4 regions of the Glutamicibacter arilaitensis Re117 genome follow, and region 4 is predicted to be linked to each of the others. Evidence: riboswitches for the same ligand, from Rfam matches in the RefSeq annotation. Region 4 holds a riboswitch; each other region holds the start of a gene.
What was found. Region 4 has a riboswitch for S-adenosylmethionine ahead of AARI_RS01735 (ABC transporter substrate-binding protein). Riboswitches for the same ligand answer to the same signal wherever they lie in the genome.
Positions count from the first base shown of each region.

Region 1: another riboswitch for S-adenosylmethionine. It lies ahead of AARI_RS05195 (bifunctional o-acetylhomoserine/o-acetylserine sulfhydrylase); the one in region 4 lies ahead of AARI_RS01735 (ABC transporter substrate-binding protein).
Region 2: another riboswitch for S-adenosylmethionine. It lies ahead of AARI_RS14975 (OsmC family protein); the one in region 4 lies ahead of AARI_RS01735 (ABC transporter substrate-binding protein).
Region 3: another riboswitch for S-adenosylmethionine. It lies ahead of AARI_RS03410 (hypothetical protein); the one in region 4 lies ahead of AARI_RS01735 (ABC transporter substrate-binding protein).

Region 1 covers NC_014550.1:1,031,353-1,039,065, reverse strand. Annotated here, with positions in the region: gene AARI_RS05220 (GntR family transcriptional regulator) at 1-31, opposite strand, end outside; gene AARI_RS05215 (hypothetical protein) at 28-1,089, opposite strand; gene AARI_RS05210 (SHOCT domain-containing protein) at 1,392-1,808, shown strand; gene AARI_RS05205 (SGNH/GDSL hydrolase family protein) at 1,877-2,734, shown strand; gene metX (homoserine O-acetyltransferase MetX) at 2,818-3,963, opposite strand; gene AARI_RS05195 (bifunctional o-acetylhomoserine/o-acetylserine sulfhydrylase) at 3,966-5,309, opposite strand; SAM riboswitch class IV at 5,401-5,519, opposite strand; gene AARI_RS05190 (VOC family protein) at 5,693-6,337, shown strand; gene AARI_RS05185 (GNAT family acetyltransferase) at 6,387-6,824, opposite strand; gene AARI_RS05180 (CPBP family intramembrane glutamic endopeptidase) at 6,843-7,625, opposite strand.
Region 2 covers NC_014550.1:3,131,379-3,139,091, forward strand. Annotated here, with positions in the region: gene AARI_RS14970 (DEAD/DEAH box helicase) at 1-3,215, opposite strand, end outside; SAM riboswitch class IV at 3,355-3,476, shown strand; gene AARI_RS14975 (OsmC family protein) at 3,507-4,058, shown strand; gene AARI_RS14980 (L-idonate 5-dehydrogenase) at 4,140-5,168, opposite strand; gene AARI_RS14985 (SDR family oxidoreductase) at 5,182-5,952, opposite strand; gene AARI_RS14990 (FadR/GntR family transcriptional regulator) at 6,124-6,831, opposite strand; gene AARI_RS14995 (L-lactate permease) at 6,856-7,713, opposite strand, start outside.
Region 3 covers NC_014550.1:638,635-646,347, reverse strand. Annotated here, with positions in the region: gene AARI_RS03430 (thiamine pyrophosphate-binding protein) at 1-310, opposite strand, end outside; gene speB (agmatinase) at 310-1,296, opposite strand; gene AARI_RS03420 (hypothetical protein) at 1,598-2,014, opposite strand; gene AARI_RS03415 (cupin domain-containing protein) at 2,152-2,715, opposite strand; SAM riboswitch class IV at 2,998-3,111, shown strand; gene AARI_RS03410 (hypothetical protein) at 3,128-3,394, shown strand; gene AARI_RS03405 (VIT1/CCC1 transporter family protein) at 3,450-4,553, shown strand; gene AARI_RS03400 (LOG family protein) at 4,616-5,686, opposite strand; gene AARI_RS03395 (DEAD/DEAH box helicase) at 5,893-7,713, shown strand, end outside.
Region 4 covers NC_014550.1:280,736-288,448, forward strand. Annotated here, with positions in the region: gene AARI_RS01725 (methionine ABC transporter permease) at 1-233, shown strand, start outside; gene AARI_RS01730 (MetQ/NlpA family ABC transporter substrate-binding protein) at 263-1,174, shown strand; SAM riboswitch class I at 1,468-1,559, shown strand; gene AARI_RS01735 (ABC transporter substrate-binding protein) at 1,684-3,315, shown strand; gene AARI_RS01740 (ABC transporter permease) at 3,327-4,283, shown strand; gene AARI_RS01745 (ABC transporter permease) at 4,298-5,185, shown strand; gene AARI_RS01750 (ABC transporter ATP-binding protein) at 5,214-6,836, shown strand; gene AARI_RS01755 (acyl-CoA dehydrogenase family protein) at 6,875-7,713, shown strand, end outside.

The DNA.
Region 1 (7,713 bases), 750 kb from region 4:
CCGCTGGGTGAGCCGATTCCAGCGTGATCATGCCGGCATCTCCCTACCCTTGGATTGGTGCTGGACTTCGGTTCCGTAGGCAGCTGCCATCCACCCAACGAGATGCCCAAGAAGCAGGACGCCAATAATCAAAAGCAACATGCACAGGCCACCCATGGTCCATCCGAGCGTCGCTAGCCAGGGATCGCGGAATATGTCGGCACCCGCGTCAAACCTCTGCCCCACCTCGTAAATGGCGTTATAGGAAGCCCCATAGGTCGAGATGGCGGCCATGGCCAGCAGTGGAACCAATTGGAAACAGAGTAGTGCGCTGAATCCGGTACTGAGCACGTATCCGTTATGGGTACGAACCGCCTTGTCGAATTCGCGCAGCTCCAAGCTGCGCAGGCTGGGCCGCCGGACGTTGCTATTGAGCGCCCACATCGTCAGCATGTACCCGAGCACCACTACCGCTCCCACCGGGATCCCGTAGTACCAGCCCGGGAATGGCCCACTGCTTCCGTATCCAACCAAGTTTTCGGTAACCACCGAATTCGCATCTATTGACGCTCCGCTATGCGTGACGTAGTGCAACTGGCGGTAGAGTCCTCGCTCGTCCGGCGACGAAAAAATGCCACCGAGAAGCAACCCCACGACGGTTATTGCCGAAAGCACGCTTGGAAGAGCAACTCCCCAGCCGGGGCCAAACATCCCCTTGGTTCGCGGCGTCAGGTCTGCACAGATTTGGTCATGCTTCAGCTGCGAGGTGCTTCTGGCTTCATGGGGAAGCGGCCACCACAGAAATACCAGCGTAGAAAGGACCCCCGCCGCCCCAGGCGCGAGAACCAAGGGCAATCCCGCTGCTTTGGTGAAACCCTGATGCACGACAACTGCCAGGACAACGCCAAGAACTGCTGCTCCGACTGCAGTGAGATTGCGGGTCCTGATTGCCCGGAGTATTCGAAGCACCAATTCCCTATCAGGTCCCGAGGCTTCCCTGGATTGCAGCGTGAGGTGTGCGCGTCGTTGCGAAAGCACTCCGCGTCGAGTCAACGCGACAAGGACAATTCCGATTCCAACGATCACGATAATCGGCAATAGATTACTCATCGTCGTTCCCTTCGAGATTGGGAAGGCAGGCAGCTTTCCGCTTGTACCACTAGACCAATACAAGCAATATCACCGACTTGTGTCAATAGGGTGACACAAGCGGGCGCGATGTAGTATTCACTCCTCGTCACAAAATTTGTTGGAGGATCACACATTTATAAGGTGACATGTTACAAAATAATAAATCTTCAAAAATTCCCTAGTTTTTTGAACTTTTCATGCTTAGCTAATCCCATGGCATCACGGCCACTGGAAACGCGCCCGCACCGGACGCGACGAAGTCCGATTGAGAGAAAAGCTCCATGGGAAAAATTGAATACCGCATCGCACTGCCCGGGCTTGCACCCGAGGATCTCGAAGACTTCGGGTATATCGAAGAATTCGGATATATCGAATCCGACCTTGGAAACACGTCGTCGCCCTACGAGAGCGCAGACACTGTATTTTCCATCGGACTTCCCCTGTTTGGCATCCTTTTTGTGGCCGTCCTCGGATTCATCATCTTCGTCAGCGTCCGAAACTACCGCAAGGCCAAGAGTGCCGGCTTCGATCCACTCACGATGGAAACCGAACTGATGGCAAGGGCGGCCAATTCAGCCATGCTTGCACCGAAAAAATCCCTTGAAGATAAGCTATCCGAACTTGAATCCCTGCACTCGCGTGGAGTCATTACCCGCGATGAGTACTTGCAGGCTCGCCGGGACGCGCTGAGTGAGTAGCGCAGCAGCCCCAGGAATCATCCTTGAGAATGATTGACTAGAAGTTACCCATTGGTAACAATAGATTCGTGCCAAACGAATTTTCTCCTGAATCAACAGAATCCCTAGAAACCCCAGCCCATCCATGGCGCCGCTATGTCGCCATCGGAGACTCCTTCACCGAAGGCATTGGGGACCCGGATCCCGCAAACGTTGGCCGGCATCTTGGCTGGGCCGATCGCTTGGCACATGAACTGAGCAGCACGGTTCCGGACTTCGCATATGCCAATCTCGCGATTCGTGGGCGGCTCATCGGGCAAATCGTTTCCGAGCAGCTTGATCCTTGCATTGAGCTGAAGCCTGATCTGATCTCCCTCTGCGCCGGCGGCAACGACGTACTGCGCCCTGGCGGCGACCCCGACAAGATTGCCGACATCCTCGATAACGCGGTAGCCAAGCTCACCTCCACCGGCGCCACGCTCCTGCTGTTCACCGGACCCGATATCCGCGATACCCCGGTCCTTGGAAGCATCCGCGGCAAGGTGGCAATCTACAACGAAAACGTGCGCACCGTAGCCGCACGCCATGACGCCATCGTTGCGGATATGTGGGCTCTGCAGGAGCTGCACCAGTCCCAGATGTGGGCACCGGACCGCCTGCACTTCTCCCCTATCGGCCACCAGCGCATTGCCGCCATGGCCTTGGACTCGCTGAATGTCCCGCATCAGCTGGATACCGAAATCGCCCCGGTTGTCGAGCAGCGCAGCTGGCGAGAAGCCCGCAAGGAAGATCTGCAGTGGGCACGCGAGCATCTGGCGCCGTGGGTATTGCGCCGTTTGCGCCACCAGTCCTCCGGCGATGGCATCACCGCGAAACGTCCTTCGGCTGCACCATTTGCGAACACCATGCCCAATGATTCCCTCGGTGCAGGCGACAGCGCAAATTAGCTAGTAAAAGCCAGAAGCAGTTCCACCGATAACTGGTGGAACTGCTTCTGGCTTTACAAGCGATACGGCTACGCGGCCGATGATCAGTCTCCGAATACCAACGTCCGAAGGACTCCATCGAGCTGCTTGGCATCGGTCAGGAAGCCATCATGTCCGATGGGCGAATCAATGTAGTGCACAGGCTTCGGCTTGGCCAGCGACGAAGCCAGTTTCACCGACTGCACTGGGAAGTACAGGCGGTCACTGGTCACCGCTGCAACTACCACGTTGACTTTCGCCAAGCGGGCCAACGCAGCTTCCAAGGATTCATGGCCGCGAGCCACATCGTGGCTCATCAGCGCTTCGGTGAGCACGAGATAGCTGTTGGCATCAAAGCGATTCACCAGCTTGCTGGCTTGGTGATCCAAATAGCTTTCCACCTGGTAACGCCCACGCGCTCCGTCGAGCTGGCCCGTTGGCTTCTCGCCTTCTTGCGGGTTGCGCGAGAAACGGGTTTCGAGCTCGGCTTCAGAACGATAGGTGATGTGGGCCAGGCGGCGGGCCAAACCCAGACCAGCGTCCGGGCGGGCCTCATTGCCGTAGTAATCGCCATTGCAGAAGTGCGGATCCAAGCGGATGGACTGGGTCTGCACCTGGGCGAAGGCGATTTGCTCGGCAGTTGCCTGCGCGCTGGATGCCATCACCACCAGATTCTTCACCTGCTGCGGGAACTGCACCGCGTACTCCAGAGCACGCGCCCCGCCCATCGAACCACCGATGACCGCATGCCAGGAATCAATTCCCAGCTGCTTGGCCAGACGCGCTTCGAGGCGCACCGAGTCCTTGATGGTCACGAACGGGAAGCGCGAACCGTAGGGCACGGCTTGCTCATCCAGGGACGCCGGGCCGGTGGATCCATTGCAACCGCCCACCATGTTGATGGACACGACGAAGTACTCATTGGTGTCAATCGTGGCGCCAGGGCCCACGAAACCTTCCCACCAGCCGTCGCTTTGCGAATCGCCTTGGGCAACGTGCGCGTCACCGGTCAGTGCATGCATCACCAGTACCGCGTTGGAACCGTCGGCAGCAAGGGTTCCCCAGGTTTCAAAGCCCAGCTCCACCTCGGGAAGGTATCCGCCAAATTCAAAGCGGTGCTCCCCCACGGAACTACGACGCAAAATGCCGTCTTGTCCGCCAGCGAGCTCTTCGGCGCGAAGAGTATCTTCAGTAGTCACAATGGATGCCATGCCTAGAGAGTTTCCTGCAGTTCCTTGTTCTCAAGGGCGCCGACAGCTGCGAAGCCCAGTTCCAAATCGGCCAGAATGTCCTTGATGTTCTCCAGCCCAACGCTCAGGCGCACCAGTCCCGGGCTGACGCCAGCGGCAACCTGCTCGGCCTCGGAAAGCTGCGCGTGGGTCGTGGAGGCCGGGTGGATGACCAAGGAGCGCACGTCGCCGATATTCGCCACGTTGGAGTGCAGCACCAGCGCGTCGACGAAGGCCTGGCCTGCTTCTGAGCCGCCTTCCAATTCGAAGGCGATGACCGAGCCAGCGCCCTGGTCGCTGTACTTCTGCGCACGCTCGTACCAAGGCGAGGACTTCAGGCCTGCGTAAGCAACCTTGCGCACTTCGCCGCGGGCTTCGAGCCAGTTGGCAACCTCGACGGCGTTCTGGCCGTGGCGCTCAATGCGCAGCGACAAGGTTTCCAGCCCCTGGGCGATCAGGAAAGCATTGAACGGTGCAACCGAGGCGCCCAAGTCGCGCAGCAGCTGCACACGGGCCTTGAGGATGTAGGCCAGATTCGCGCCCAGGATGCCATTGACACCCAGGTCGCGGGCGAAGACCAGGCCGTTGTAGGACTCATCCGGGGTGTTGAATCCTGGGAAGCGTTCCGCATCCTTGCCGAAGTCGAATTTGCCCGAATCCACGATGACGCCTGCGATGGCATTTCCGTGGCCGCCAAGGAATTTGGTAGCCGAGTGGATCACGATATCCGCGCCCCACTCAATCGGGCGGATCAGGTACGGGGTGGCCAGGGTGTTGTCCACCAGCAGCGGCACGCCGGCTTCGTGGGCGATGGCCGAAATGTCCTCGATATTCAGGACATCCTGACGCGGATTGGAGATGCTCTCTCCGAAGAATGCCTTGGTGTTCGGGCGGACGGCGGCACGCCATTCATCGAGGTTATCCGGATCAGAGACGAAGGTGACCTCGATGCCCAGGCGTTTCAGGGTGTGCTTGAGCAGGTTCTGCGTTCCGCCGTAAAGGCTTGGGCTGGCAACCAGGTGGTCGCCGGCTTCGGCCAAGTTCAAGATGGCGAAGGTGGTTGCTGCCTGTCCCGATGAGAGCAGCAGTGCTCCGACACCGCCTTCAAGGTCGGCAATGCGGGTTTCCACTGCGTCGGTCGTCGGGTTTCCGATACGCGTGTAGATCGGCTCCAATTCTTGCAGCGCGAATCGCGCAGCAGCGCTCTTGGCGCTAGGGAAGACGAAAGAAGTGGTCTGGAAAATAGGGAGAGCTCGTGCTCCAGTTGTCGGATCCGGGGTCTGGCCGGAGTGGATCTGACGGGTTTCAAATGACCAGTTGCTGCTCATGGTTTCCTCCAAATAGCGTTTCATGACTATGGGGGTACGCCACTGAAAAGACACCGACAGGAAGCACCGTATCGAGAGAACTTCCAGGGGTAACCCGCGCTTGTCCTTGATGCCTTGCGCATTCAAGGGCCAGGTCTTCACCCGGGGCACCCCACCGCGGTGGAGGGTTGCCGCCCAGTAAGCCGGGGCTTGTTACTGGGACTCATGACCTGCATCCAGTTTGCCCGAGAACCGAAGATCTTTGCAATGCAGGCGCTTGATCTTGGACTCAATCGGTCATATTCCGTATTTTTGAGGACTTTTCCGCAGACTATTCGATAGCATTCACCCCGCTTAGGGTTGCCTAAGTAGAGACTGTCATCACATGTTGCCATGATGGGCACATGATGAGGCTAGATCACGTAAGTTATGCATGCGGCCCTGATGGGCTGATGCCAACCGCGCAAAGAATCTCCGAGTCGCTCGGCTTGGAGTTCGTCAAGGGTGGCGTGCATCCACGATTCGGAACACGCAATGTCATCTTCCCGCTCAAGCACGGCCAGTACTTGGAAGTAGTCGAGGTGCTGAACCACCCGGCCAGCGACAAGGCACCCTTCGGACAGGCTGTTCGCGCCCGCTCGGAACTCGGCGGTGGCTGGATGGGCTGGTGCGTCTCGGTGGAGGATCTATCCAGCGCCGAAGACCGCCTGGGCCGCAAGTCAGTGCCTGGCAACCGCAAGTTCCCTGATGGCCGCGAACTGACCTGGCAGCAAATTGGCATCAAGGGCCTGATCGCCGACCCGCAGTGCCCATACCTGATCTCATGGGATGACGGTACTGAGGACCTGCATCCGTCCAAGTCGCTTGAACCGGTTGGTGCCATCAGCGAGATAGCCATCGCCGGTTCGCGCGAACGGGTGCTGGATTGGCTCGGCCAGCCGCAGAACGTCAATTTGGGAGCTGTCACCATGCAATATGAAGCTCCGAATGGCACTCCGGGCATCATGTCGGTAACCTTTGAAACCGAGTCCGGCACCGTGGTGCTGTAAGAAGTTCAAAAATGAACTCACGAAGGCGGGGACAATGGCGTCCCCGCCTTCATTCTTTTCCGGCTCTTGCCTCAGACTGGTCCAGACGCCGGCCCAAGACAACGACCTGCTGGTCTTCAAAGCCCAGGGGTTCATAGAAATCGATGACGCTAGCGTTTTCGCTGCGGACCATGAGCTGCACCTTGGGCACTGCCCGTTCTCGCAGCCACCGGCTGGCCGCATCCACCAAGGACCTGCCCAGGCCATTGCCCTGCCTGCGCGGATCCACCGCAACGTAGTAGAGCCAACCGCGGTGCCCGTCATGGCCAGTCATCGCAGTGCCCACAACCTGATCATTTTCGATCATGGCCAGCACCGTAGAGGTGGGTTCGCGCAAAGCCCGTCGAGCGTCAGCGAGCGGATCATTCCACGGACGAGTCAGCCCGGTGGTTTCCCACAAGTCAACAGCTTGGTGGAGGTATTTCTCGCTCAGCTCGGTAATCTGCATCAGCCCAGCATAACGGCACTATTGGCCGATTCCGATGGCCGGCCCAATCAATGCATAGCCGACGAACCCGATGGCATCGAGCAGGAAGTGCGCAATGACCAGCGGCATGACCCGCCCGTACTTCTGGTAGATCCAGCCGAACACCACGCCCATGAGCATGTTGCCGATCATCGGACCTGCACCTTGGTACAGGTGGTAGCTGCCGCGGATGACAGCGGAAAGGATGATGATGGACCACGGGCCCATTTTCAATTTCCTGGTATAGGTGAACAGGAATCCGAGCATCAGGACTTCTTCGAGCACCGCATGGCGTACGGCCGAGAGCAGAAGCACCGGCACGCTCCACCAATAATCTCCCAAGTTCGCTGCAGACAGTGCCGTCGTGATGCCCAAAGCCCGCCCCGCGGCATAGACTCCCAGCGTGCCTACGCCCATGGCCAAGAACAGTCCTGCTCCAAGCAGCGCGTCCTTGCCCGGCTTGCGTATATCGAAACCGATATCGCGGATGGTTCTCCCGGTAGTGCGCTTCATCAGATACAACGCCAGCACCACTGGAACCAGGGCAAAGATGATGTCCAGCAGCTGGTAGGAGAAGTCAAAGAATTCCCGGGTGCTCAGCTGGTTATTCAGCGACGTTGTCTGCTCGCGCAATGGAGCCCGGGTGACTTTGTCCGCAAAGCTGAGCAGCGAGTAGACCGCGCTTTGCCCCAAGGACAGCGCAAGTACCAAGACGATCTCAAACCCGAAGGTCTTGCGGGTTGCCTTCTGCTCAATTTGTTCAGCGTTCACGTTTTCGATCATAGGCTGATCTGGCTGTGCGCGTACTGAGGAAGCGCGTGGCAAACCTGCGATAGCCTGAGATCAAGACCGCCAGCGAGCTACATGAGAA
Region 2 (7,713 bases), 1.0 Mb from region 4:
TATTCCATCAGCGCCAAGAAGTCGCTCGCGTTCAATGAGGTGCTCTGCGCTGCCTCCGCGCTCTCTCCCAAGACATCATTGAACAGCTGGGTCTTCTTGGCTTGCAGCGCCAGCACCTTGGATTCGATGGTGTCTTTTGCTACCAAGCGATACACATAAACCGGACGCGTTTGTCCGATGCGATGAGCACGGTCAATAGCCTGCGCCTCAGCCTGCGGGTTCCACCAAGGATCCAGCAAGATGCAATAGTCCGCCGAAGTCAGGTTGATGCCGAAGCCGCCAGACTTCAGCGAGATGAAGAAGACCGGGAACTGCTCTGCGCTGAAGCCATCAATCAGTTCCTTTCGCTTTACTCCACTGGTTGCCCCATCAAGGTACCCGTGGTCGATACCCAGCTCCTCAGCGACCTGGCGAGCCTTTTGGAGGAAGCCGGTGAACTGGCTGAAGACCAGAATCTTGTGCCCTTCAGAGACCGCATCTGCCATGAGCTCTCGCAGCATTTCCAACTTCGCGCTCGGGGCATCGCCCTCCCCCACGAGGGATGGGTCCAAGGCAAGCTGGCGCAGCAGGGTCAGCGATTGCAGGATCTTGAATCGGTTCGAATCCACGTCATCAACTAAGCCCAGAACTTCTTGGCGTACCCGTTGGAAACGGCGGTCATAAGCCTTGCGATGCCCGGGCTCCAATTCAACTTCCAGCACCTGTTCTGTCTTGGCTGGAAGCTCTGGAACGACCTGCTCCTTGGTGCGGCGCAGCACGAACGGACGCAGGCGGCTCTTCAACCGTTCAAGCCGTTGCTGGTCCCCGTCGGCAATTGGCTTCTGGTAATTATCTTTGAAGGATTTCGCCCCGCCCAGCAGGCCCGGTGCTGCCAGCGAGACCAGCGCCCACAGTTCCAAGAGGTTGTTTTCCATCGGGGTACCAGTGACCACGAATTTGCACGGAACCGGCAGCTGGCGTGCTTGCTTATAGCCCTTGGAAGCGTGGTTCTTCAGCTGCTGCGCCTCATCCATGATCATCACGCTGAAACCGGCGGCTTCAAAATCTTCGTAGGCCAGGCGGAAGATCGTATAGCTGGTGACGACCAGCTGGACGTCGCCGATCTGCTCGGTGATGCTCTGTCCGCTCTTCTTAGCCGTCGAGGTTATGCCGGTGACGCTCATCTGAGGCGCAAAGCGCTGCGCTTCATTGATCCAGTTGCCCACCACCGAGGTCGGGGCCAGCACCAAGAACTTCTGCGCTGGATCTTCAACCCGGGCTTGTTCAAGGCAAGCCAGAAGCTGAACTGTCTTGCCCAACCCCATGTCGTCGGCCAGCACACCGCCCAGACCGTGGACGCGCAGGAAGTTCAGCCACGACAGGCCCTGGCTCTGATAAGGACGCAGCTGGGCGTTGAAGGACTCCGCTAGCTCGACCGGCTGCATCTGTTCGTTGCCGTCCAGCTCTTTCATGGTCTGCAGCCACTGGTTGTGCTGGGCTTCAATAATTCCCAGATCAACCAGTTCCTGCCACCAGTCGATGCTCAACTTATGGATGCGAATTGTTTCGCCTTGGACCGTGCCCAGTTCCCCGGCTTCCGTGATCAGCTGGCGCAGCTGAGTGAAGTCGGCACCAGCAATCGGGATGACCGTCAGGTCATCCAAGATGAGGTATTCGTCTTGCTTGGTCAAGGCCTCCAGCAACTGGGCGAACGGAACCTTGATTTCATCGATAAGCACTTCCACCGACAGGTCGAACCAGTCTCCGGTGCTTTCCCCAGCTTCAACACTGACGGTGGCTGGCTCATGATTGATCCGGTACTTCGGGAGCCTGTTCTGCTCATCAATGACCACATCGGGATGCTCAGCCAGCAGTGGCAAGACGTAGACCAAGAAGTCGATGGACTCGGAGGTGGTGAATTCCTTGGACGGGAAAATACCCGAAGAAGTCAGTTGGCCCAAGGAAGCCTGGGCACCGAGCTTATCCTGGACCGAATCGGCGATCTCCTTTTCGACTGCACGCTGGCGCGGTCCCTTGCTGGTGTATTCCCACGAATAGCGCACGGTTAGTGGAGTTTGGATGCTCTCCAACCAGACCTTGAGGCTAGGACGTGCTGGAACCGGAATCGGGTAGCTTTCATCTTCGCTTTTCAACGGTGCCATTAGGCGCAACCGGTCCAGATGCTGTTGTTCAAAAAGTTCGATGCTTTGCTGCGGAACGGTTTGCGCTCCGGATTCAATAAACGTCGCCAGTTCCTTCGTCACCGGTTCAGCAAAGAGTGCCAAACCGATTTGCTTGGACTTCGGCAAGGGGCTGGAGGCATAGGCCAGCAAGGTCGGAGGGTTGCCTATCGGCAGCAGGTAGGTATGCTCTGCGCTTGGTCCATGCAGTTTGCCTTCCATGACCAGCCCATATTCACCGCGCCGCAAATCCACATGGGCCAGGGCTGGCTGCTCGCTGAACTCTACTGGCACTTTGGCCGCTGAACCGCCGTTGACGATCTGCACCCCGGCTTCGCGCAGGGATTCAAAGGCATCCAGCAGGTCCTGGCCGGGCAGGTTCATCAGCGAGATCCAGTCCTTGGGATCCCAGGAATGGCGGTAGGTATCTTGTTCTACGTGCTCGCGCAGCCGGTCCAGTTCAACCAGCGCACGGCGCTGCTTCTTGGAAAATCGCGCGTCGAAGGCCACACTGCGCCAGCTGACCCCGGTCTGGATCCACGGGCTCTTGGTGCCTTGGCGGGCCGGACGCGCCTGCAAGGTCAGCGCGTCCTCGCCGCCGTAGCGTGGTTCACTGACCACCTTGAGGATCAGCCCCAGTGGTTCTTCGGCTGCCAGCGGCTCATCAACAATAGTTGGAAGCAGGCGGTCCAAAGTGTGTTCCCACTGCGGCTTGCTGTTGCGTTTCCACGCGTGGGGGTCCACCCCGGAATCAGAAACGTAGAAGCCTTGGTCCTCTTCGGTAGTCACCTCGATGAGCAAGGCGGCGACATCCTCGCAAGACTGCACACCTGGATGCTTCCCGCAGAAGCTGCTGAAGCTGATATTGCCCCCGTGGATTTCCAGCTGGGCCATCACCGAATCGCGCAGCACCACTGCCGAGATGCGGGTGGAGCCGGGTTGCATGTCCCGGTTGGCAATCTGCACTTTTCCGGAATCGCACAGGAACTGACCCAAGTCGTATTCGGATTCGGTCACCAGTGTCTGGGCCGCAGAAAGTGTCAGCTGGAATTCCATACTCGCCGTTCGTTGTTCGTGCAGTGGGCACCCGAAAGCTAAATTCCATCTTAGCCAGCTCCCCGACAAGATGCTTAGTGAAGAAAAGTTACCCCGCCCTTTACTCACAGGCAACGTGGCCGGTAGAAAAGAACCATTGAATCACGAGTTCCACTGCTTGAGCCCTGGCTGAGTGGACGGCAACCCTCCTTCGTCATTGTGCGGGGTGCCCCAGGTGAAGATTCGACGCATCTTGACCGCCAAGGTGCGTAAGCGATGGCGCCCCTTGCGCCAGAAAGGGGATTAATTCCCATGACTAACGCAGCATCTACCCTCAGCATTTCCGAGGACCGCGCCCAGCGCCTGCAAGAAGCAGGCCATGGCTGGGGCAAACGCATTTCAGCCGCCCCGCAAAGCGCCAAGCTGACGTTCACCGTCGAAGGCGAGGGCTTCGATTCGGTAGCCAGCAACATTGTGTCCGGCAAGCATTCCTTCCAGGTCGATGAGCCTGCCGCATTGGGTGGCAACGACGTGGCCGCCAGCCCAGTGGAATACGCGCTGGGCGCACTCATTTCCTGCCAGGTCGTGGTCTACCGCTTGTATGCCCAGAACCTTGGCATCCAGGTGGACGACGTGAAGATTGTGGCCAATGGCCACCTCGATGTCCGCGGCCTGTTCGGCATCGACAAGGCCATCCGTCCGGGCTTCTCCTCTGTGGATCTGGACATCCAGATTGCCGGCCCGGAATCGGCCGAACGCTATGAGGAGCTGCGCCAGGCAGTGGACGCCCACTGCCCCGTGCTGGATTTGTTCGCCAACCCGGTACCGGTGCGTACCGCGGTGAGCATTGCAGCGGCCAATTAACGTCCGCTAAACCAACCAAGTAGCCGCCGCGGGCCCTGGCTTCGGGGGCTGCGGCGGCGCACTTGCGGTAAAGGCGGGCTACTACCCGAGGAAGTTCAGCAAGACCTTGCCGGACTTCGAAGAATTCTTGGCTGTTTCAAAGGCTTCGAGGCCCTCGGCCACCGGGAATTCGTGGGTTACCGCCGCGGAAATCTGCAATGAGCCATCGGCCAGGGCAGCAAGCACCTGGTCGATTTCGCCGTTGAAGCGGAAGGACCCGGCAAGTTCCAGCTCGCGGGTAATCGCCAGGGAAATCAGTGCAGGTTGCTCTCCCGAAGGCAGCAACCCGACCATGACCACGCGCCCGCCGCGCACAGCACCGCGCACCGCCGAGGCCAATCCGCGGTAATTGCCGCTGGCCTCGATCACCACATCGGCGTTCACCTTGGCAATTGCATCCTGGTCATCGGCACGCAAGGTGGATGTGGCACCCAGTTCCTTGGCAATTTCCAGCGGCTTATCGTGCATGTCCACCGCGATGATTTCCTCGGCTCCGGCACGCTTGAGCACGGCCACGGCCAGCGCTCCGATCGGGCCAGCGCCAATGACCAACGCCTTCTTGGCGGCAACCTCGCCGGCTCGCGATACCGCATGCCAAGCCACTGCGGCTGGCTCGGCCAGCGCAGCGTCGCGCAGCGACAGTCCGGCAGGCAGTTCGCGAAGCATCCGGGAGGGCAGATTCACCTCGCGCGCAAAGGCGCCCTCGGTATGCGGGTAGCGGGCAGCCGAGCCCAGGTAGGTGCATCCCGGTGAAAGGTTCGGGCAGGCCTCCGGATAAGGTTCCCCGGTCTCCCCTGGTGTTGCAGGGTGCACCGCAACTTTGGTTCCGGCTGGCGGACCACTGCCATCGGCGGCGGCTTCAATGACAGTTCCCACGATCTCGTGTCCGAGAATCATCGGTGCTTTGAGGATGGATTCCCCGGCGGCGCCGTGGCTCCAGTAGTGCAGGTCCGATCCGCAGATGCCGCCGTACGCGATGGCGATGCGTGCCTCATTTGTTGCCGGTGCTGGCAGCTCGATCTGCTCGATGCGCAGGTCCCCGGCCGCGTGCGCCACGACGGCCAAGGTCATGTTGGACAGGGTGCTAGACGACAACGCTCATGCCTCCGTCGATGAAAATGGTTTGCCCGTTCACGTAGTTCGATCCACCCGAGGCCAACCACACTGCTGGGCCTGCCAGGTCCTCGACGGTTCCCCAACGGCCAGCCGGGGTGCGGCCCAGGATCCAGGAGTTGAATTTCTCGTCATCCACCAGATTCTGCGTCATTTCGGTGTGGATATAGCCCGGTGCGATGCCGTTGATCTGAAGTCCTGCTCCGGCCCATTCTGCGGTCATGGCGCGGGTGAGATTGCGCAGTCCGCCCTTGGCCGCGGTGTAGGCGGAGATGGTGGGTCGGGCCAGGTCGGTTTGCACCGAACAGATGTTGATGATCTTGCCTTCGCCGCGTTCTACCATGCCACGTGCGACTTCTCGGCCTACTAAGAAGGCGCTGGTGAGGTTGGTATCGATCACGCGCTGCCAGTCGGCGACTTCCAGTTCCAGCATGGGCACGCGGTGCTGGATGCCTGCGTTGTTCACCAGGATGCGGATGGGGCCGATGGTCTTTTCGATGGCGGCGATATTCTCGCGCACAGCGGCGTCATCGGTGACATCGAAGCAGACGCTATGGATTCTTTCTGCGCCGTAGCAGGCGGCGAATTCGGCGGCCGTTTTGTCAAGCCTTTGCGCATCGCGGCCGTGCAGGATGATGGTGGCACCGGCATCGGCCAGTGCTTTAGCAAGTTCGCGGCCAATGCCGCGGGAGGACCCTGTGACCAAGGCCAGTCGTCCGGACAGGTCAAAAAGTTGGCTCATGAATTCCCTCGCAAGAAGTTTCGATGGTAAATCGACGGGAACTGACCTGCGATATGAACCTGCTGTTGCATCCGAAAAAGTAGCCCCGTCGCTGTCCAAGAATATATCAGATATATAAGGGTCGAGGGGCAATAAAGTCCGACTTATACGGTCGAAGTTTAGCTGTGGGCGCTAGCGGGTCTGCGAGTAGAACCAGTTGATGTGCTCTTCGAGCAGCTGGGCTGCGCGCTCGCGCTGCCCGGTGGCAAATGCGTGGTGGATGGCCTTGTGCTGGCGGCGCAACACGCGCACCACCGGCTGCCAGGCCTCGTCGCTGGGCACCGAGTCGGAGACGTAGTCGCTGATCGAGTTTCGCAGGGATTCCATCATGGATTCAACCACCGAATTCCCGGCCATGGAGGCCAGGAGCACGTGGAACTCGGCGTCAATGCGGTGGAATGACTCGCGGGAAAGCTGCGGATCGTCCATGCGCATGATCAGCACCGCGGTGCGGTCGATGACCTGCTGGGCGTAGACCGGGTCGCGGGGGTTCATCTGCGCGGCCCAGGTTTCCAGCAGGATGCGCGACTCGACGATCTCGCGGACGTTGATCCCCTTGGCTGCCAAGTGCAGCCGCAAGGCCTGCGAAATGCCGGCCGAGGGATTGGAGATGATCACCGCTCCGGAGTTCGGCCCGGAGCCAGCAGAGGTCTTGATAATACCCATCACATCAAGGATGCGGATGGCATCGCGGACCGAAGCCCGCGATATCCCATGCCGCTCCGCGAGCGCACGCTCGCCGGGAAGCTGGTCCCCTACGGATAGCTTCTCTGTGCGCAGATCCTCTTCAATTGCTTGGAGAACGATCTGGTACGCACGCGGAGCTGGGTTCATTGACATCGGATCTATTTTAGCCGGTCAGGGCTATGGCAGCATCCAGGACAGTACCGGCGTGGACTGCAGATACACCAAGCAGCACAGCACCAGCAACATGCCTACGGACCAACCGGCAACCTTCTTGAGGATCACCGATTCCTGGCCTTCCATCTTCACCGAGGTCGCGGCGATGGCCAGGTTCTGCGGGGAAATCAGCTTGCCGACCACGCCACCGGAGGTGTTAGCGGCAACCAGCAGGTTCGGATCGATGCCGGCGTTGATGCCAGCAGTCTGCTGCAGCTTGGCGAACAGTGCGTTGGCCGAGGTGTCCGAACCGGTCACCGCGGTGCCGATCCAGCCCAGGATTGGGGACAGGAAGGCGAAGAACGCGCCGGTGCCGGCCAGCCAGGTGCCAATGGTGATGGTCTGGCCCGAAAGGTTCATCACGTATGCCAGGCCGAGGACCGAGAGGATGGTCAGGGCTGCGAAGCGCATGTTGTAGATGGTCTTGCCGATTTCGGCAGCGCCTTCGCCGAAGGTCATGGCGTACTTGCCGTTGCCGTCGTTCTTTGCGTAGACCAGGGCCACGATCAGGCCGGTGATCAGCAGCAAGGTACCTGGCGAGGAGAGCCACTGGAAGTTGTAGATGGTAGAAGTTACCGCTTCGCCCTCGGCGTTCAGGATCTTGCCGTCCAGTCCCGGCCAGCCGAACTTGATGTCAGTGCTTGCCAGCCATGCGGGAATGTCCACGCCCAGCTTCCACAGCTTGGCCACGCCGAAGATGACGATAACCAGCAGGTACGGGAACAAGGCCATCCAGGTGTTGCCCGGGTGCAGCTTGGCGTTAGCCTCGTGGGGAATTGCGGCAGCCTCGGCGGTCAGCACGCGCTGTCGTGCTTCGTCGGC
Region 3 (7,713 bases), 360 kb from region 4:
GGCTGGCGATGACGACCATGGGCACACCGGTGGCATAGGCCTCCTGCAAACCCGCCAGCGAGGTCAATGCGCCGGGGCCGGTGGACAGGAACAGGACACCTACTTCGCCAGTCGCGCGGGAGTAGCCATCGGCGGCAAACGCCGAGTTGTTCTCGACGCGCGAGGAGATGAAATCCAAACTTGAGCGCGAGAGCGCATCGAAGAGGCCCAAGGCGTGCTGCCCGGGGATGCCGAACACGGTTTTAGCACCGAGTGCGGTGAGGGTCTCGATGACCAGGTCCCCGCCATTGCGTTGAGGTTGCTCATTCATTAGCTATTCATTCCCTTACTGGCACGGAAGTCGCTGATCAGGCTGATCAAATCATAGGTGACATGCGAGGCCGCCACACCGGTCAGCTCTGCATGGTCATAGGCCGGAGCGACTTCAACGATATCTGCACCAACGATGTTCAGCCCACGCAAACCGCGCAGGATTTCAAGCAATTCGCGGCTGGTGATGCCGCCGGCTTCCGGGGTGCCGGTGCCCGGGGCGTGAGCCGGGTCAAGCACGTCGATGTCCACCGAAATGTACAGTGGGCGATTGCCAATGCGATCGCGCAGTTTGTCCACGATTTCACGTACGCCCTGGTAGTAGACATCGGAGCTGGTCACGATGCCAAAGCCGAAACGCTTGTCATCTTCCAAGTCTTTTTTGCCGTATAGCGGACCGCGGGTGCCGACATGGCAGATTGCTTCGGTGTCCAAAATGCCTTCTTCAACAGCACGGCGGAACGGAGTGCCGTGCGTATATTCAGCGCCGAAGTAGGTATCCCACGTATCCAGGTGCGCATCGAAGTGCAGCATGGCAACTGGTGCTCCAGCGCGCTGCGAAGCGGCACGCAGCAAGGGCAGCGCGATGGTGTGGTCGCCACCAACGGTGACGAGGGTGGAGCCATCGCTGGTCAGTTCCAGTGCCTCGTGTTCAATGGTTTCAATGGCCTCATTGATATTGAACGGGTTAACCGCCATGTCCCCTGCGTCAGCCACCTGGCTCTGCGCAAACGGCGAGGTATCTGTCGCCGGGTTGTAGGGGCGGATCAGGCGCGAGGATTCACGTACGTGGTTGGCACCAAAGCGGGCACCGGGACGATAGGAAACACCGGTATCAAACGGCACTCCGACAATCTTGATGTCGGCTTTCTCCACTTGGTCCAGTCGTGGAAGCCGGGCATAGGTGCCGCCTCCTGCATAGCGCGGAATCATCGCAGCATTGATGGGCCCTAGACGACCATTTTCCTCGATACGGATTTCCTTCATCGCAACTTCCTCCCCAAGACACAACAGCACAAAAGCCAGAGTTGTCTAATACGAAACTTCAGTTTTCTATTATGCTATTTTGTCTGCTGGATCACGTCAAGATCAGGCTTCCTCCGCCACAAGAATCCAGGAGAAATGTAGAACGCCGCCACCCGGGATTGGGTGGCGGCGTTCGCTTCAACTATGTTCTTGGCGTTCAGCTGGCAGAACTACGATTCTGCTGGGCAAGCACTTCCAGCGCGTGGTGCCAAAGTCTTGGAGTTTTGACTATATTTCAGGCTATTTCGCCCAATGAAGATGATCAGCTCTCGTCAGAGTGCTTCTTGCTGGCTTTAACCAGCGCACGATCGACCTCATGGATACCTAGGCAAAAACCTGCGGACATGATCAGTGACTTGATAGTCAGTTCAGAAAGATCATCGGCTACGTACACCAGCTGAACTGGTCCAGCCAAGATCAGCAAGACCCCGGTCCACAACATATAGACCCACGAGGTATGCGCTTGGGCCATCAGTGGGAAGCGTGCGCGGCGGCGAATCGTGCGCACCCCGATGGTCACGATCACGATCGCCAGAATCGCAGCGCCGATGAAAAAGAAATTGCGCTGGGTGCGGATCCAGGTCAGGGTGGTGCCGACAAGGACACCGAAAAGTATCGAAGCCCACCAGCTGATGCTGCGCAATTGGTCATGCGTTGTGGTCGGTTCCCGTGTTTTCACACCTCTCCCATCACTTATCGATCCCAGCGCCCAAATCAACGCAATGCTTCTAGAATACGCGGTTTGCCGGCCCACCAGCCAACGCAAGGCTGCGCAGGGACTGTCCCACCTCCAGAACAGAAGCTGGAGACGGACAACTAGAGAATCAGCGTCCAGGTAACCACGGCGGTCTGGTCGGACTCGTTCTCCCAGCTGTGCGGCTCACGGCCGGGGAAAGTTATAGTGTCGCCAGCTTCGAGTTCCACTCGTTGATCAGGTAATACGAGCACGAACCTGCCGCCAATCACATGCAGCACTTCCAGCTCGCAATCCACCGAATACAGTTCCGCTTCGCCGGTGCCCTTCGGCGCGATCTCGGCACGGATCATCTGCACCCGCTTTTCGCTGCGAGGCGTAACCAGCTGCTCCGTGATGCCATCACCGCCGAGGGAAACGCGAGGAGCCTGCTCCAGTCGCACAAGTTTGGTTTCCGGAACTTCAAAGAGCGTACCGACTTCAATGCTCAGTACTTCGCACAGCCGCAAGAGGGTCGAGACCGACGGGCTGGTCAGGTCGCGCTCGACGCGTGAGAGGAAGCCCTTGGTCAGTCCCGAAAGCTCGGCGACTTGGTCAATGGTCATGCGCTGGGTTTGGCGCACCCCGCGCAGCCGCGCGCCAATATTGATCGCTGCACCGGTTGGTTCAACTGGCAAGGTTTTCATCGTTTGGCTCCATCGACGATTCTCATAGCGGCAAAGCCCAATCCATTTCGGTTTCAAGGCCTGCGGAGCAAGTTTACCAATGGTAAACACGCGGTGATCTCTATCGGCATTCATTCTGCCCCGTTCACCCCACCGAAGATGCCTAGGGAACTGCCTATGAGTCGTGAACAGCTCGATGGCCTGGTGTGCCGACTGCATCTGGTTCCAGCAGCGAAGCGGCAGTCATATTTCGCCCCATGACTTCTTCAAGTCCCCACCCCGGCAGTAGCATCAGAATTGTTGCTTCACGAGATGCGGCGCCAAGCTCCGACTGGCCGCACACCAACCCCAAGTTCATGGGTGGTTCGGATGAGGAAGCGGTCCGCGCATCAACAGTTGCACGGGCAAGAGCTCGCCAGAGAGATGCAGCCCCATGACGTATCCAATCCTGCCAATCATCGACCGCCAGACCGGACAGGTGCAGTTCAAAGCCGAAGGCCACTGGCATATCCGATATGTAGCGGATCCGCTGCGGCTTGAACGACTCCTTGCCCGGGGCGTGAGACGGCCGATCTTCGACCCGGAAACATCAAATTTGCTGCTCGTAGTGCCAGCAATCGCAGATCCTGCAGGCAAGAAATTTGCTTTTAGCCTTGCCAAATTCCCAAGCAACGGAGCCCTGACTAAACTGGGTAGCTGATCCGACCCACGGGTTTCATTGGGAAACTCCATGTACTAGGAGAGTCATCTTCACGATGTCACAGCACTCAGCAAGCGAACCAAGCAAAACTCAGATTAAGCGATGGCGGCAATACCTCGCCGACGAAATCGCCGAAGGGGCCATCTACCGTGCCCTCGCGGAGAAGAAAACCGGGCAGGAACGGCAGATCCTCTTAGGCCTGGCCGAAGCCGAAACACGCCACGAAGAACACTGGCGGACCAAGCTCGGCGGACACGTCAAAGACGTTCGTCCATCCTTGCGCCGCACCATGCTGCGTTTCCTGGCACTGCACTTGGGCTCGGTGTTCGTGCTGGCCATGGCCCAGCGCTCGGAAAGCAGCTCCCCCTACCGTGATGACAAGGATGCCACCGCACAGATGGCAGCCGACGAACAGGTCCACGAGGAAGTAGTCCGTGCGCTGGCTACCGCTGGCCGCGCACGTCTTTCAGGCAACTTCCGCGCCGCGGTCTTCGGTGCCAACGATGGGCTGGTTTCCAACCTGGCGCTGATCATGGGTATCGGCGCCACCGGTGTCTCGGCAACCTTCGTGCTGTTCTCCGGCGTTGCTGGTTTGCTGGCCGGTGCGCTGTCCATGGCCGCTGGCGAATACGTCTCAGTACGTTCCCAGCGCGAGCTGCTGACCGCTTCGCGCCCAACCCAGGTCACGCTCACTGCAGCCCCGAACCTGGACCTCGATGCCAACGAGCTGCTGCTGATCTACAAGGCCCGAGGAATGAGCGATGAGGATGCCGAGCACCGTGCGGCCGAACGCATGGGCATGTTCACCTGTGACTGCAATCCCGGCTTCTCGTTGAACCCAGAAGGCCGCAGCGCAGAACTTGAAAAAGAACATGAAGAGCTGGGATCGGCGACCGGAGCGGCCACTACCTCGTTCTTCCTTTTTGCGTCCGGCGCTATTGTGCCGATCCTGCCTTATATCTTCGGCCTATCCGGCCTGAGCGCAGTCATCATCTCCGTGGTGCTGGTTGGCATCGCCTTGATGATTACCGGCGGCATCGTCGGCTTGCTCTCCGGCGCGTCCCCATTCAAACGAGGCCTGCGCCAGCTGGCCATCGGCTGGGGAGCGGCTGCCGTCACCTATTGCTTGGGCCTGATCTTCGACGTCAGCGTCAGCTAGCGGCCCGACACCTTGCGCATGCCGGTACAGCTTCGCCTGTACCGGCATTTTCCATGCCTGATTCAGCTGCCCTGTGGATGCCGGGTGCGCCGGCGCAGCGTCGTCATGGATTCGATGAACGCCATGGCTTCTTCGGCCGTATCCACTAGCGCGATCTTCTGCTCCATGACCCGCTCCTTGGCCAGTGCTTGCAGCAACGGCCACGCCGGCAGGTCCTTGGTCCAGTAGTCCTTGCCAATGAGCACCATCGGCACCACTCGGGCCCCAGTGGCGTAATAGTTTTCGCAGGCGTCCTGGAAGATTTCCTGCACCGTGCCAGCGGCCCCCGGCAGGACAACCAGCCCTCCATTGGATTGCTCCAGCAAAATAGCTTCGCGAATGGAATTGGTGAAGAACTTGGCAATCCCGGTGGCGAACAGGTTCGGCGGCTCATGACCGTAAAACCAGGTCGGCACGCCAAGGGACTGGCGCTGGCTGGGGAAGCGTTCTTTGACCATCAACGCAGTTCTTGCCCAACCGGTACGCTGGTGGATCGCATCCGGCGCCTCGGCCAGCATCCGCAACGCCGTAGTGATGTCCTCTGGTTCATAGTCAGCCAACCACGCTCCAGCATTGGCCGCTTCCATTGCGCCAGGCCCACCGCCGGTAGCCACCGCATAGCCCGCCCGGGTAATCATCCGCCCCAGCTCTACAGCTCGCGCGTACTCGACAGTGCCGCGGTTCATCGCGTGGCCGCCCATCACCCCGATGATCGGAGTGTCCTGGAACATGCCTTCATACACCGCTGAGACCAGCGCCTGGCCAATATGGTGATCATGCAACGTCTTGGACAGCGCACTGTCATCGCTATTGCCGTTCACCGCGACATGCTGTTGCGAGTACGCGTAGATCTTCGCATCAGGCACATGTTCGTAGGTCTGGGTCCGAATTCCCGAGTACAGCTCATCGGCTGAATACAAATCCCGGGCACCAGTTTCAAAGGGCAGCTCGGACCCCGAACTCATGCATAGACCGCCGGTGGCTTGCACGATCTGCTGGCCTTGGGAGGAATATTGGCAATCAATGAACAGTGCTTCGGAAAGGTCCAGGGATTTGAGCACGGTATCCCGTTCGCGCAGATCAACGCGGTGCACGCGCCAATTTTTCCCGCGGGCGCGGTGAGATGCCAACGCCTCGGCTGCAAGCCGATCGAACTCAACGAGCGATGTTATGTTCACCGCTCGTGCTGGAAGGTAGGGCCACACTTGGGACATAGCTACACGCTACGTCACAGATAGTGATTATTCACAGAAAAGCTCTTCAACTTTCACCACGGCCCTGAACGTGAAACGATGAGAGGATGAGTGAATCTGTTCCACCAACCATTGATGCCCGCCATTTACTGGCTTTTCTGGGCAACGCGCCTTTCTTCTACGGAAAGACCCTGGCTGCAGAAGAAAATTCCGTGGTTGACGTGGAATTCGACGAAGACGCCCAACAAATCGAAGGTACCGTCACCGAGTCCGGTGAAGAGTACGCTCCGATGATTCAAGTGCGCTTGGACAACGAAGAGTGGAAGATCGATTCCTGCGAGTGCACCTGCGACGCGCCTGGCATCTGCTCGCATATCGCCGCACTGGCCATCATCTCCAACAAGATCGCTTCACAACCGCGAACTTTGCCGGCTCAGGAAGAAAAGCTGAACACCGTTTGGTCCCAACAAATAGATTCCTGGTTTGAAGAATCCGAACCTGGTCCTGCCGACGGGTTGCTCGGTTCCCAGCACGATGCTGTGGTGCCGATGGCCCTTCAGTTCCTGCTCTTTGATTCAAAGGACACCACCCAGCAGCAACAGTGGATGCCAACTGGCACCATCCCCCACCCGACCCGCAATAAGCGTTTCCGCTTGGGTGTTCGCCCGATGGTGCGCAATACCGAGGGCCGTTGGGTTCGCGGCCAGCTTCGCTGGACGACCTTAGGCTTCAAGACCTACGGCTGGAACTTGCTGCGTGCCCAGCACCACTGGTTTACCCGTTTTGCCTCGATGGCCCGCAGCGATACCCAGTTGCAGTTCAAAGTCGATGAAGACTGGCTGTTTTTGGATGAGTACGCCTCTGACCTGCTCTGGCCACTGCTCGAACAGGCCGATGAGCTGGGCATCCCGCTGATCACCACCCGCAATGAGCAGCGCGTGCGCATCGTTGATCCAGCCAGCTTCAGCATGCGTGCTTCGTTGAACGAACAGCACCTGCAGTTGGACGGAGTCCTGCACATTGCCAATCAGGATCTGGTCCTTGAACCTGAGGCTCCAAGCGGTGTCATTGCCGAGCATGGCTTCTACGCTCAGCTGGCCCAGCCTGATGAAATTTGGCTTGCACCAAGTCTCGAGCCGATCCCTGACGCGCATCGGCGTTGGTACGTTGACCGCAGGCCAGTTACCGTGCCAAAGTCTGAGATCAACAATTTCTTCGAGTCCTCCTACCCTCGTTTGGCTCGGCGTTTCGAGCTGAGAAGCACGAGCGAAGAGCTGGAGCTGCCGGTTCTGAACCCTCCGTACGTTCAGGTCACCGTGGCGTACAAGCGGGAGTTCAACGAGAAGGATGAACCTAACGACACCGCATCGGTCGACTTCGAGATCCGCTATCCGGGTATTCCCAGCGATCAAGAGGTATACGACTTCGAGGCCGAGGAACTGCTTCGAAGCGCTGTGCATGAAGTCTTCGAAGCTCATGAAGAAGGCGGCAATCCCAGCCTGTCGCCAAAGTTCTATGCCCGCGATGACACCATAGATTTCGTCACTGAAATCCTGCCCGAACTGGAACAGCTTCCAGGGATCAAGCTGCTTGAGAAGGGGTCGCGTCCAACTTTCCGCCAGCTGCGGGAGCTGCCCCAGCTGAAGATCAACGCCGTGAACCACGAACGCACCGACTGGCTGGATCTTGGCCTGTTGATCACCGTGGGCAACCATGAAGTTCCCTTTGCGCAGATTGTCGAGGCCATGAGCAATGGCCGGATGAAGCTTCGCTTGCCTGATAACACCTGGTTCTCATTGAATCACCCGATGTTCGCCAAGCTCAAAGCGCTAGTGGACGAAGCTCAGGCAATGAATGACAAGCCGAAGGAGGGAGACCTGAAGCTGACGGTCTTCCAGATCTCGTTGTTTGAAGAGCTTGATGAGATG
Region 4 (7,713 bases):
AGGCGCTGCCGGCCCTGGCTTCGGCCATCACGCTGAACACCATCTCGATGATCGAGTATTCGGCCATCGCCGGGACCATCGGGGCCGGGGGCATCGGCTATCTCGCCGTGACCTACGGCTACCAGCGCTTCGACATGAACGTCATGCTGGCGACCATCGTGGTGCTGATCCTGACCGTGCAAATTGTCCAATTCCTCGGCGACCGCATCGCCCGCGCCCTGGCGCGTCCCTGAACACCAACGACGAACGAACGAGCGAGACCATGACTACACCGCACACCGGGCACGACCACGGCTTCACGCTGCGCAAGAACCGCAATGCCCTTCCCTGGACCATCGCCGCTCTCGCGGCCGTGGCCGCCCTCATCCTCGGCGTGCTGCTGGGCCAGCAGCGCTCCGCCCCTGCCGCCGCTTCGGCCGCCGGAAACCAGACGAAGTTCACCGTCCACTTCGAACCGGCCATGGCCGGGGAGGAGAAGATCCTGGATTTCGTGGCGCAGCAGATCGCGCCGGACTACGGCATCGAAATCGAGAAGGTCGGGCTGCAGGATCCGATCCAGGCCAACCAGGCGGTGGCCAGCGGCCAATTCGATGCCACGATTTTCGAGCACCAGTGGTACATGAAGCAGTCCGCTGAGGCTGCCGGGGTCGAGCTGGAACCCACGGTGGAGCTCTTCCAGTGGGGTTTCGGGCTCTATTCGAACCATTACGACTCGGTCGAGGACATCCCGCGTGGCGCCTCGCTGCTGTTGCCCAATGATGTGGCCAACCAGGGCCAGGCGCTGTGGCTGCTGCAACGCGAGGGCCTGCTCGGCCTGGACCCTGACATCGAACCGCGCACCGCGAAGATCCCCGATGTCATCGATAACCCCCGGGGCTTCGAATTGAAGGAAGCCGACCTGCTGGCGATGCCGCGCATGCTCGACGACGTCGGTGTGGCGATCGGCTACGTCTCCCAGTTCGATGCGGGCAAGGTCGACCGCGAACAGGGGATCTTGTTCCCCGAGCCGCCCAAGACCTTCGCCTCCCGCCTGGTCATGGGCGCGGAGTACGCCAAGAGCGCCGATGCGCAGAAGCTGGTGGAAGCATTCTCCGATCCGCGGCTGCAGGAGTACCTGGCCACGACCGAGGATCCGCTGGTCCAGGGAGTGCTCACCCCGGTCTCCGGTTCCTGACGGAACTGCCATTGCGCCGTGCGGATCGGCGAGCGCGAAGCGGCTCGGCACCGACAGGTGCCGAGCCGCTTCGCGCTCCAGATGGCACATTTTCTCCGCCGAGGCTGGCAGTGTCAAGGATTTTCCGTCAAGATGCTTAACCCTTGGACTTGTGACGGTGCATTACGCCCAATATGACGAACATCGGGCATTTCAGGATGCGTTGTGTGACTTCATGACCGCTGTCTTACGTAACGCTTGTCTGCTGAATTCACGGGTTGCAGACTTGAATTGTTCGGCCGGTACAGCCGGACACCCCATCCAGAGCGACCGAGAGACCTGGCTCGTTGAAGTCGCAGCAACCACCCGTAAACGGGAGCGGTGCTAAGGCCGGGACCGATGGAGATTGCTAATTTTCACGACGGTCTGCAGGGAGAAACTCGCCAAGAGTATTCCCCCAAATCATGGCAGAACGTGCAGCGAATCTAGGCGTAATCCTCGGGTCACCAACCGAGAGGACATTTGAAATCATGCGTACAGCACATTTTGGACTGAAGACCACTGCGATTCTTGCCGTTCTGGGCTTGTCGCTCACCGCGTGCGGAGGCAACGCCACTAAGACTGGCGCAGCGCAAGCAGCAGCCGATCCAGAGACTCCGGTTGAAGGTGGCACCTTCACCTTCGCTGAAGTTACCCCTATCAACAATTGGCAGACTCAGGCAGCACGCTTCTATGAGAAAGCGAATGTTCTGAACTCAGTGCTTGATCGCCTGACCTACTACGATGTGGAAGCCGGCAAACTGGTTGGCTGGATCGCCAGCGAATTCGAAGCCAATGAAGACCAGACGGAGTTCACCTTCACCATTCGCGACGGTGTCACTTTCTCAGACGGCTCCACGCTGGATGCTGAGGCTGTGAAGCTGAACCTGGACGCCCTTGGAAAGGGAATCAAGTCTGCCCAGATTGCGCCAAACGTTGACTTTGCTGCCTATAAGTCGGCAGAGGTCGTAGGGGACAACAAGGTAAAGGTTACGCTCAAGCGGCCAGATGCCAATTTCCTTAGATCGACTTCCTCCGTAACTGCTGGTTTGGTGTCCCCGAAGACCCTTGAACTGGACAATGCCGCGCAGTCTTCGATCTCCAAGATTGTTGGCTCCGGCCCATTCGTCTTCGAATCGGAAAAGCCTGATGAAGAAGTCGTTTTCAGCAGCCGGGATGACTACGCCTGGGCGCCAGAAACTGCCCCGAACCAGGGCGATGCCTACCTGGATACCCTGGTTATCAAGTACCTTCCAGAGGTCGCTAGCCGTGCCGGCGCCGCCCAGTCCGGGCAGGTGGATCTCGTCCGAGGATTGCAGCCGGTAGACGAACAGGTGCTGGCCTCCAGCGGCGGCAAGGTTTATGCCGCCGAAGGGGTGGACCTGACCACCAACCACGCGGCCGTGCGCATTGGCTCGGGAAAGCTGGAAGACGTCAAAGTCCGCCAGGCACTCCAGGTTGCAATCGACCGCCAGGCCATCAAAGACACCGTTCTCTCGGATAGCTATGTCATTTCGGGATCGATCCTCAACCACAAGGCACCAGGGTTTGTAGACCTGTCAGCAGAATTGGCCTATAACCCGGAAAAGGCCAAGCAGTTATTGGACGAGGCCGGATGGAAGCCGGGCGCAGATGGCATTCGGGAGAAGGACGGGAAGAAGCTGGAAGTCACGGTTTCCACCTCCAATAACTCCGTAGTCATCAAGCCAGCGTTCGAACTGATTGAGCAGCAATGGCGCGAGATCGGCGTCCAGCTGATCAACCGCGCGGCGGACAATACTTTCCTGACCAACGCACTTGTCGACGACAAGGTGGAGTTCTACGGAACTCGCCAGTTTGCGTACGGCGGACTGGGCCCGGTCTATGCACCTGCGAACAACAACCAGACCCTTCGCGCTGATCCTGAACTGAACAAGCTTTTCACCAAAGAGCAGTCGGCGACCACCGATGAGGAACACCTGAAGCTGGTCGAAGAAGAACAGCGTGCCCTGGTGCTGGACAAGGCCCTGACGCTGGTTCTTTGGGACGAAGTCCAGGTCTATGGCGCCAATAGCTCGGCGAACGTCGAGTTCACTTCCGGTACCGCGCCCATCTTCCAAGGTGCTTGGAAGAGCGAAGGCTAGGAACCAAATCCATGGGCACTTACATCGTAAAACGACTGGGACAGGCGCTTCTGGTCATCTGGCTTGCCTACACAGCGGTTTTCATTGCCGTGCAATCCTTGCCGAATGACCCGGTCACGATCTTCCTGAGCACTGACTCGGCGGCGGATCCGGCCACCATTGCCCAGATGAAGGCATACTACGGATACGACCAGCCGCTCTTCGTGCAGTACTTCTCGCAGTTGCTCGGGCTGCTTCGCGGGGATCTTGGATATTCGTTATCCAATGGTTCGGAAGTGGCAACGCGCATCGGGGAAGTCGCTGGATCAACCTTGATTCTGGCTGGCAGTGCATTCGTTCTTTCAGTGGTATTCGCCCTGATCATCGCGTCGGCTGCGAGCCTAGCCAGAGGCGGGAAGTTGCGCAAGGCGCTGCTGAACCTGCCACCTTTGATGGTTTCGATACCTGTTTTCTGGTTGGGGCTGCTGCTCTTGCAGCTGTTGGCCGTGCAGCTCGGCGTGATGTCGCTGTTCCCGGATGGATCGTTCATGTCGTTGGCGGTGCCAATCTTCGTGTTGGCCGTGCACCTGAGCGCTCCGATTGCCCAGGTCCTGATCAAGAGCGTGCAGGAAGTGAATAGGCAACCGTTTATTGAAGTTTTGCGCGCCAAAGGCGCAAGCGAAGCATGGATCTTCTACCGGCACACCTTGAAGAACGCGGCCCCGGCCGCGCTATCCATTGCCGGTATCACCATTGGTGCCTTGCTCGCTGGTTCCGTCATCACCGAGACCGTGTTTTCCCGCGCGGGATTAGGCCAGCTGATCTTGCAGTCAGTGACGGCGCAGGACATTCCACTGGTCCAGGGATTGGTGCTGCTGACCGCGGTCGTTTTCACCGCAGTCAACTTGCTCGTTGATCTCATCCACCCGCAGCTCGATCCACGCATCGTCACGTCAACAAGCGGCGCAACCCGCTCGCTTGTTGCGTAAGGAAAGTAGGACTAATGAGTCTCATAACCGAACACGTTGGATCGGTGGCCAGTGATGTCCAGCCGATGGCTTCAACCAAGCCTGCAACCAAAATAGGAAATCCAGCAGCACGCTGGTTTGCCGCCTGGTGGGTTCTCATTCCGCTGGCCGTATTTGTGGCGTGGGCTTTTCTTCCATCGCTCTTTACGGGCCACGACCCGATTACTGGTGTGCCGGCTGACAAGCTGCTAGCGCCATCCGCGGATCACCTGTTTGGAACCGACCATCTGGGGCGTGACATCTACAGCCGAGTTGTCTACGGAACGCGCCAGACGCTGCTGACCGCGGGCCTGGCGTGCTTGGTTGGAAGCGTTGTCGGGTCGATCCTCGGTCTGCTGGCGGGCACTGCTGGACGTTTCGCAGATACCGTGGCAATGCGATTTGTCGATATTGTCCTGGCAGTTCCGGCCTTCCTCATTGCGCTGATTCTGGTCACCGCGACTGAACCTGGACCGCTGTCCTTGGGCCTGGGTGTAGGCATCGCCTCGATCGCTGCATTCGCACGCCTCGTGCGCACAGAGGTGCTGAGGGTCCGCTCTCGAGATTTCGTGCAGGCAGCGTTAATGAGTGGCGGGAAGTACTTCACGGTGCTGCGTCGGCACATCATCCCGCATATCGTCGGTCCGGTGCTGTCCTTGCTAGCTGTGGATCTGGGTGCTGCAATTCTTGCGATCTCCGGTTTAGGGTTCCTCGGCTTCGGGTCGCCACCGCCAACCCCTGAATGGGGACTGCTGATTTCCGAAGGCCGCCAGTACCTTTCGGTGGCTTGGTGGCTGACGACATTGCCGGGATTGGTCATCGTGTCGGCGGTCATGCTGACAGCCGTACTGGGACGTGCCATCAACAAGGCATTCCGCTTCTAGCTCTACTCTTCGATGAACGGACAAGACCATGAACGCAACCAGCAACGCTTCTTCTGCGGTGATCCGCATAGAGGACTTAACAGTCCAGTATGCCCAAGGCACCGTAGCTGCTGACAGCATCAACTTGGAAATTCCAGCGGGACAAATCGTTGCCATTGTCGGTGAATCCGGCTCGGGCAAATCAACGCTGACCAAGACCCTGATTGGCCTATTGCCACAGGGGACGGAGGTCCAGGGAAGCGTGCGTTTCGGCGGTACTGAAGTCACCAATCTTTCTTTGTCCGACTGGCGTGCCATTCGTGGTGCCGGAATCGGCTTGGTCCCGCAGGACCCGGGCGCCTCGCTGGATCCCGTGAAGACCATTGGCTCCCAGATCATCGAAGTATTCCGTTTGCATCCGTCACGCTCAGTGCCAAAGGCCCAATGGCGCTCTAAGGCAATCGAACTGATGCAGAGCGTTGGCATCGACCGGGCGGAAAGCCGGCTGGATCAATTTCCGCACGAGCTTTCTGGCGGGCTGAAGCAACGTGTATTGATTGCCATTGCCTTCGCGTTGAATCCTCAACTGCTCATTGCGGATGAACCCACCAGCGCCTTGGACGTCACCGTCCAGCGCACGGTTTTGGAAGTTTTCGTATCGCTGGCCCGGAAGAAGGGAACCACTGTACTCTTCGTAACTCACGATCTGGCTGTTGCGACTGACATCGCAGACCGGGTACTGGTCATGAATTCGGGGAGGGTCCTCGAAGATCGCAGCGTTCCGGCGCTGGTTGCACAGAGCACTGAACCGTACACCAAGGCACTGCTCGATCAGGCCTATGCACATCAGGACCGGCAGCAACCTTCAACCTCAGACGACATCGCGATCACAGTGGAGGGACTCGGCAAGGTCTTCGGCAAAGGCAGCAACGAGCACCAGGTTCTTTCTGGCGTCAGTTTCGAAGTGCAGCGAGGCACCACGTTCTCGCTGGTCGGTGAATCCGGCTCCGGAAAATCCACAACAGCGAAAATCATCATGGGAATGCATCCAGCCACCGAAGGATCCGTGCGGGTCAACGGGAGAGAAGTCGCCAACATCAGCGGCAAGCAGCGCTATGACCTGTGGAGGGACGCGCAACTGGTCTATCAGAACCCCGACTCCGCTCTGGACCCGCGACAGTCGATCGGCTCGATCATCGCTGAACCAATGGTCAACTACCGTCTGGGTGATTCCGCTTGGCGTGCCCAGCGAGTAGCGCAGTTGATGGAACAGGTGAACCTGCCTGAACAGCTAGCAGGAAGACGCCCAGCAGAACTTTCCGGTGGACAGCGCCAGCGCGTCGCCATTGCCCGGGCTCTGGCAAGCGGTGCCAAAATTCTCGTCCTCGATGAAGCATTGAGCGCACTGGATGTACTCACCCAGGAACAAATACTTGAGTTGCTCGACCAGTTGCAGCGCGAAGAACAACTGACCTACCTGTTCATTTCCCATGATCTGCATGTGGTGGAACGGATCAGCCACCGCGTTGGCGTGATGTGCCGTGGACAAATTGTCGAGTCGGGAACCGTCGATGAAATCTATTCCAATCCCCAGCATGAGTACACCAGAACCCTGCTTGCAGCGAATCCCGGCAAGGTACTTCGCGAATTGGCCGATACGCGTACCGTCTAGCCATTTCACACCAATTCCAAAATCTACAAGGAGCATCCATGAGCACTGAAGCCTTGGCAACATTCCGCCCTTCCGCTCAGCAGCACACCGAGGCCGCTTACCAAGAACTTTTGGCACACTTCAGCCAGGTATTTGCCCGTATCGCGCAGGGCGCTACCGAACGCGAGCAGCAGCGCATTCTGCCTTTCGAGCAGGTGCAGTGGCTCAAGGACGCAGGATTCACCACCTTGCGCGTGCCAGCCAGCCACGGTGGTTCGCCGGTTAGCCATGAGCACCTGTTCCGCCTGCTTATCGAGCTGGCGGCAGCCGACTCCAACGTAGCCCACTTGCTGCGCAGCCACTTCTCGTTTGTGGAAACGATTGCCCTGCAGCCGCAGGAGTTCCAGGACCGCTGGTTCCCGCGGGTGCTTGCGGGGGAGATCTTCGGCAACGCCGCCACCGAGCGCGGCGGCAACGCCCTGGGCAGCACCAACACCAAGCTCGTCAAGACGGACGCCGGGTGGGTGCTGCGCGGCGAGAAGTACTACACCACCGGATCGATCTTCGCGGACTGGGTTGTCGTCATGGCCACCACCGACGGCGTTGAGGGGCGGCAGTACGCGGTAGTCGAACGCCACGCCAAAGGCGTCAAAATTCTGGACGACTGGGACGGCTTCGGCCAGCCGCTGACCGGCACCGGCACCGCGATCTTCACCGACGTCGCGGTGGACGAGCAGAACATCATCCAGCGCAAGGTGGCTTCCACCCTGGAGCCGGCGTTCTTCCAGCTCTGCCTGCTCTCGGTACTGGTTGGCATCGGCAAAGCAGCCCGCAACGAAGCCGCCCGCATCGTGGCGACCCGCACCCGCACCTTCAACACCGGCTCCGGCGCGCTGTT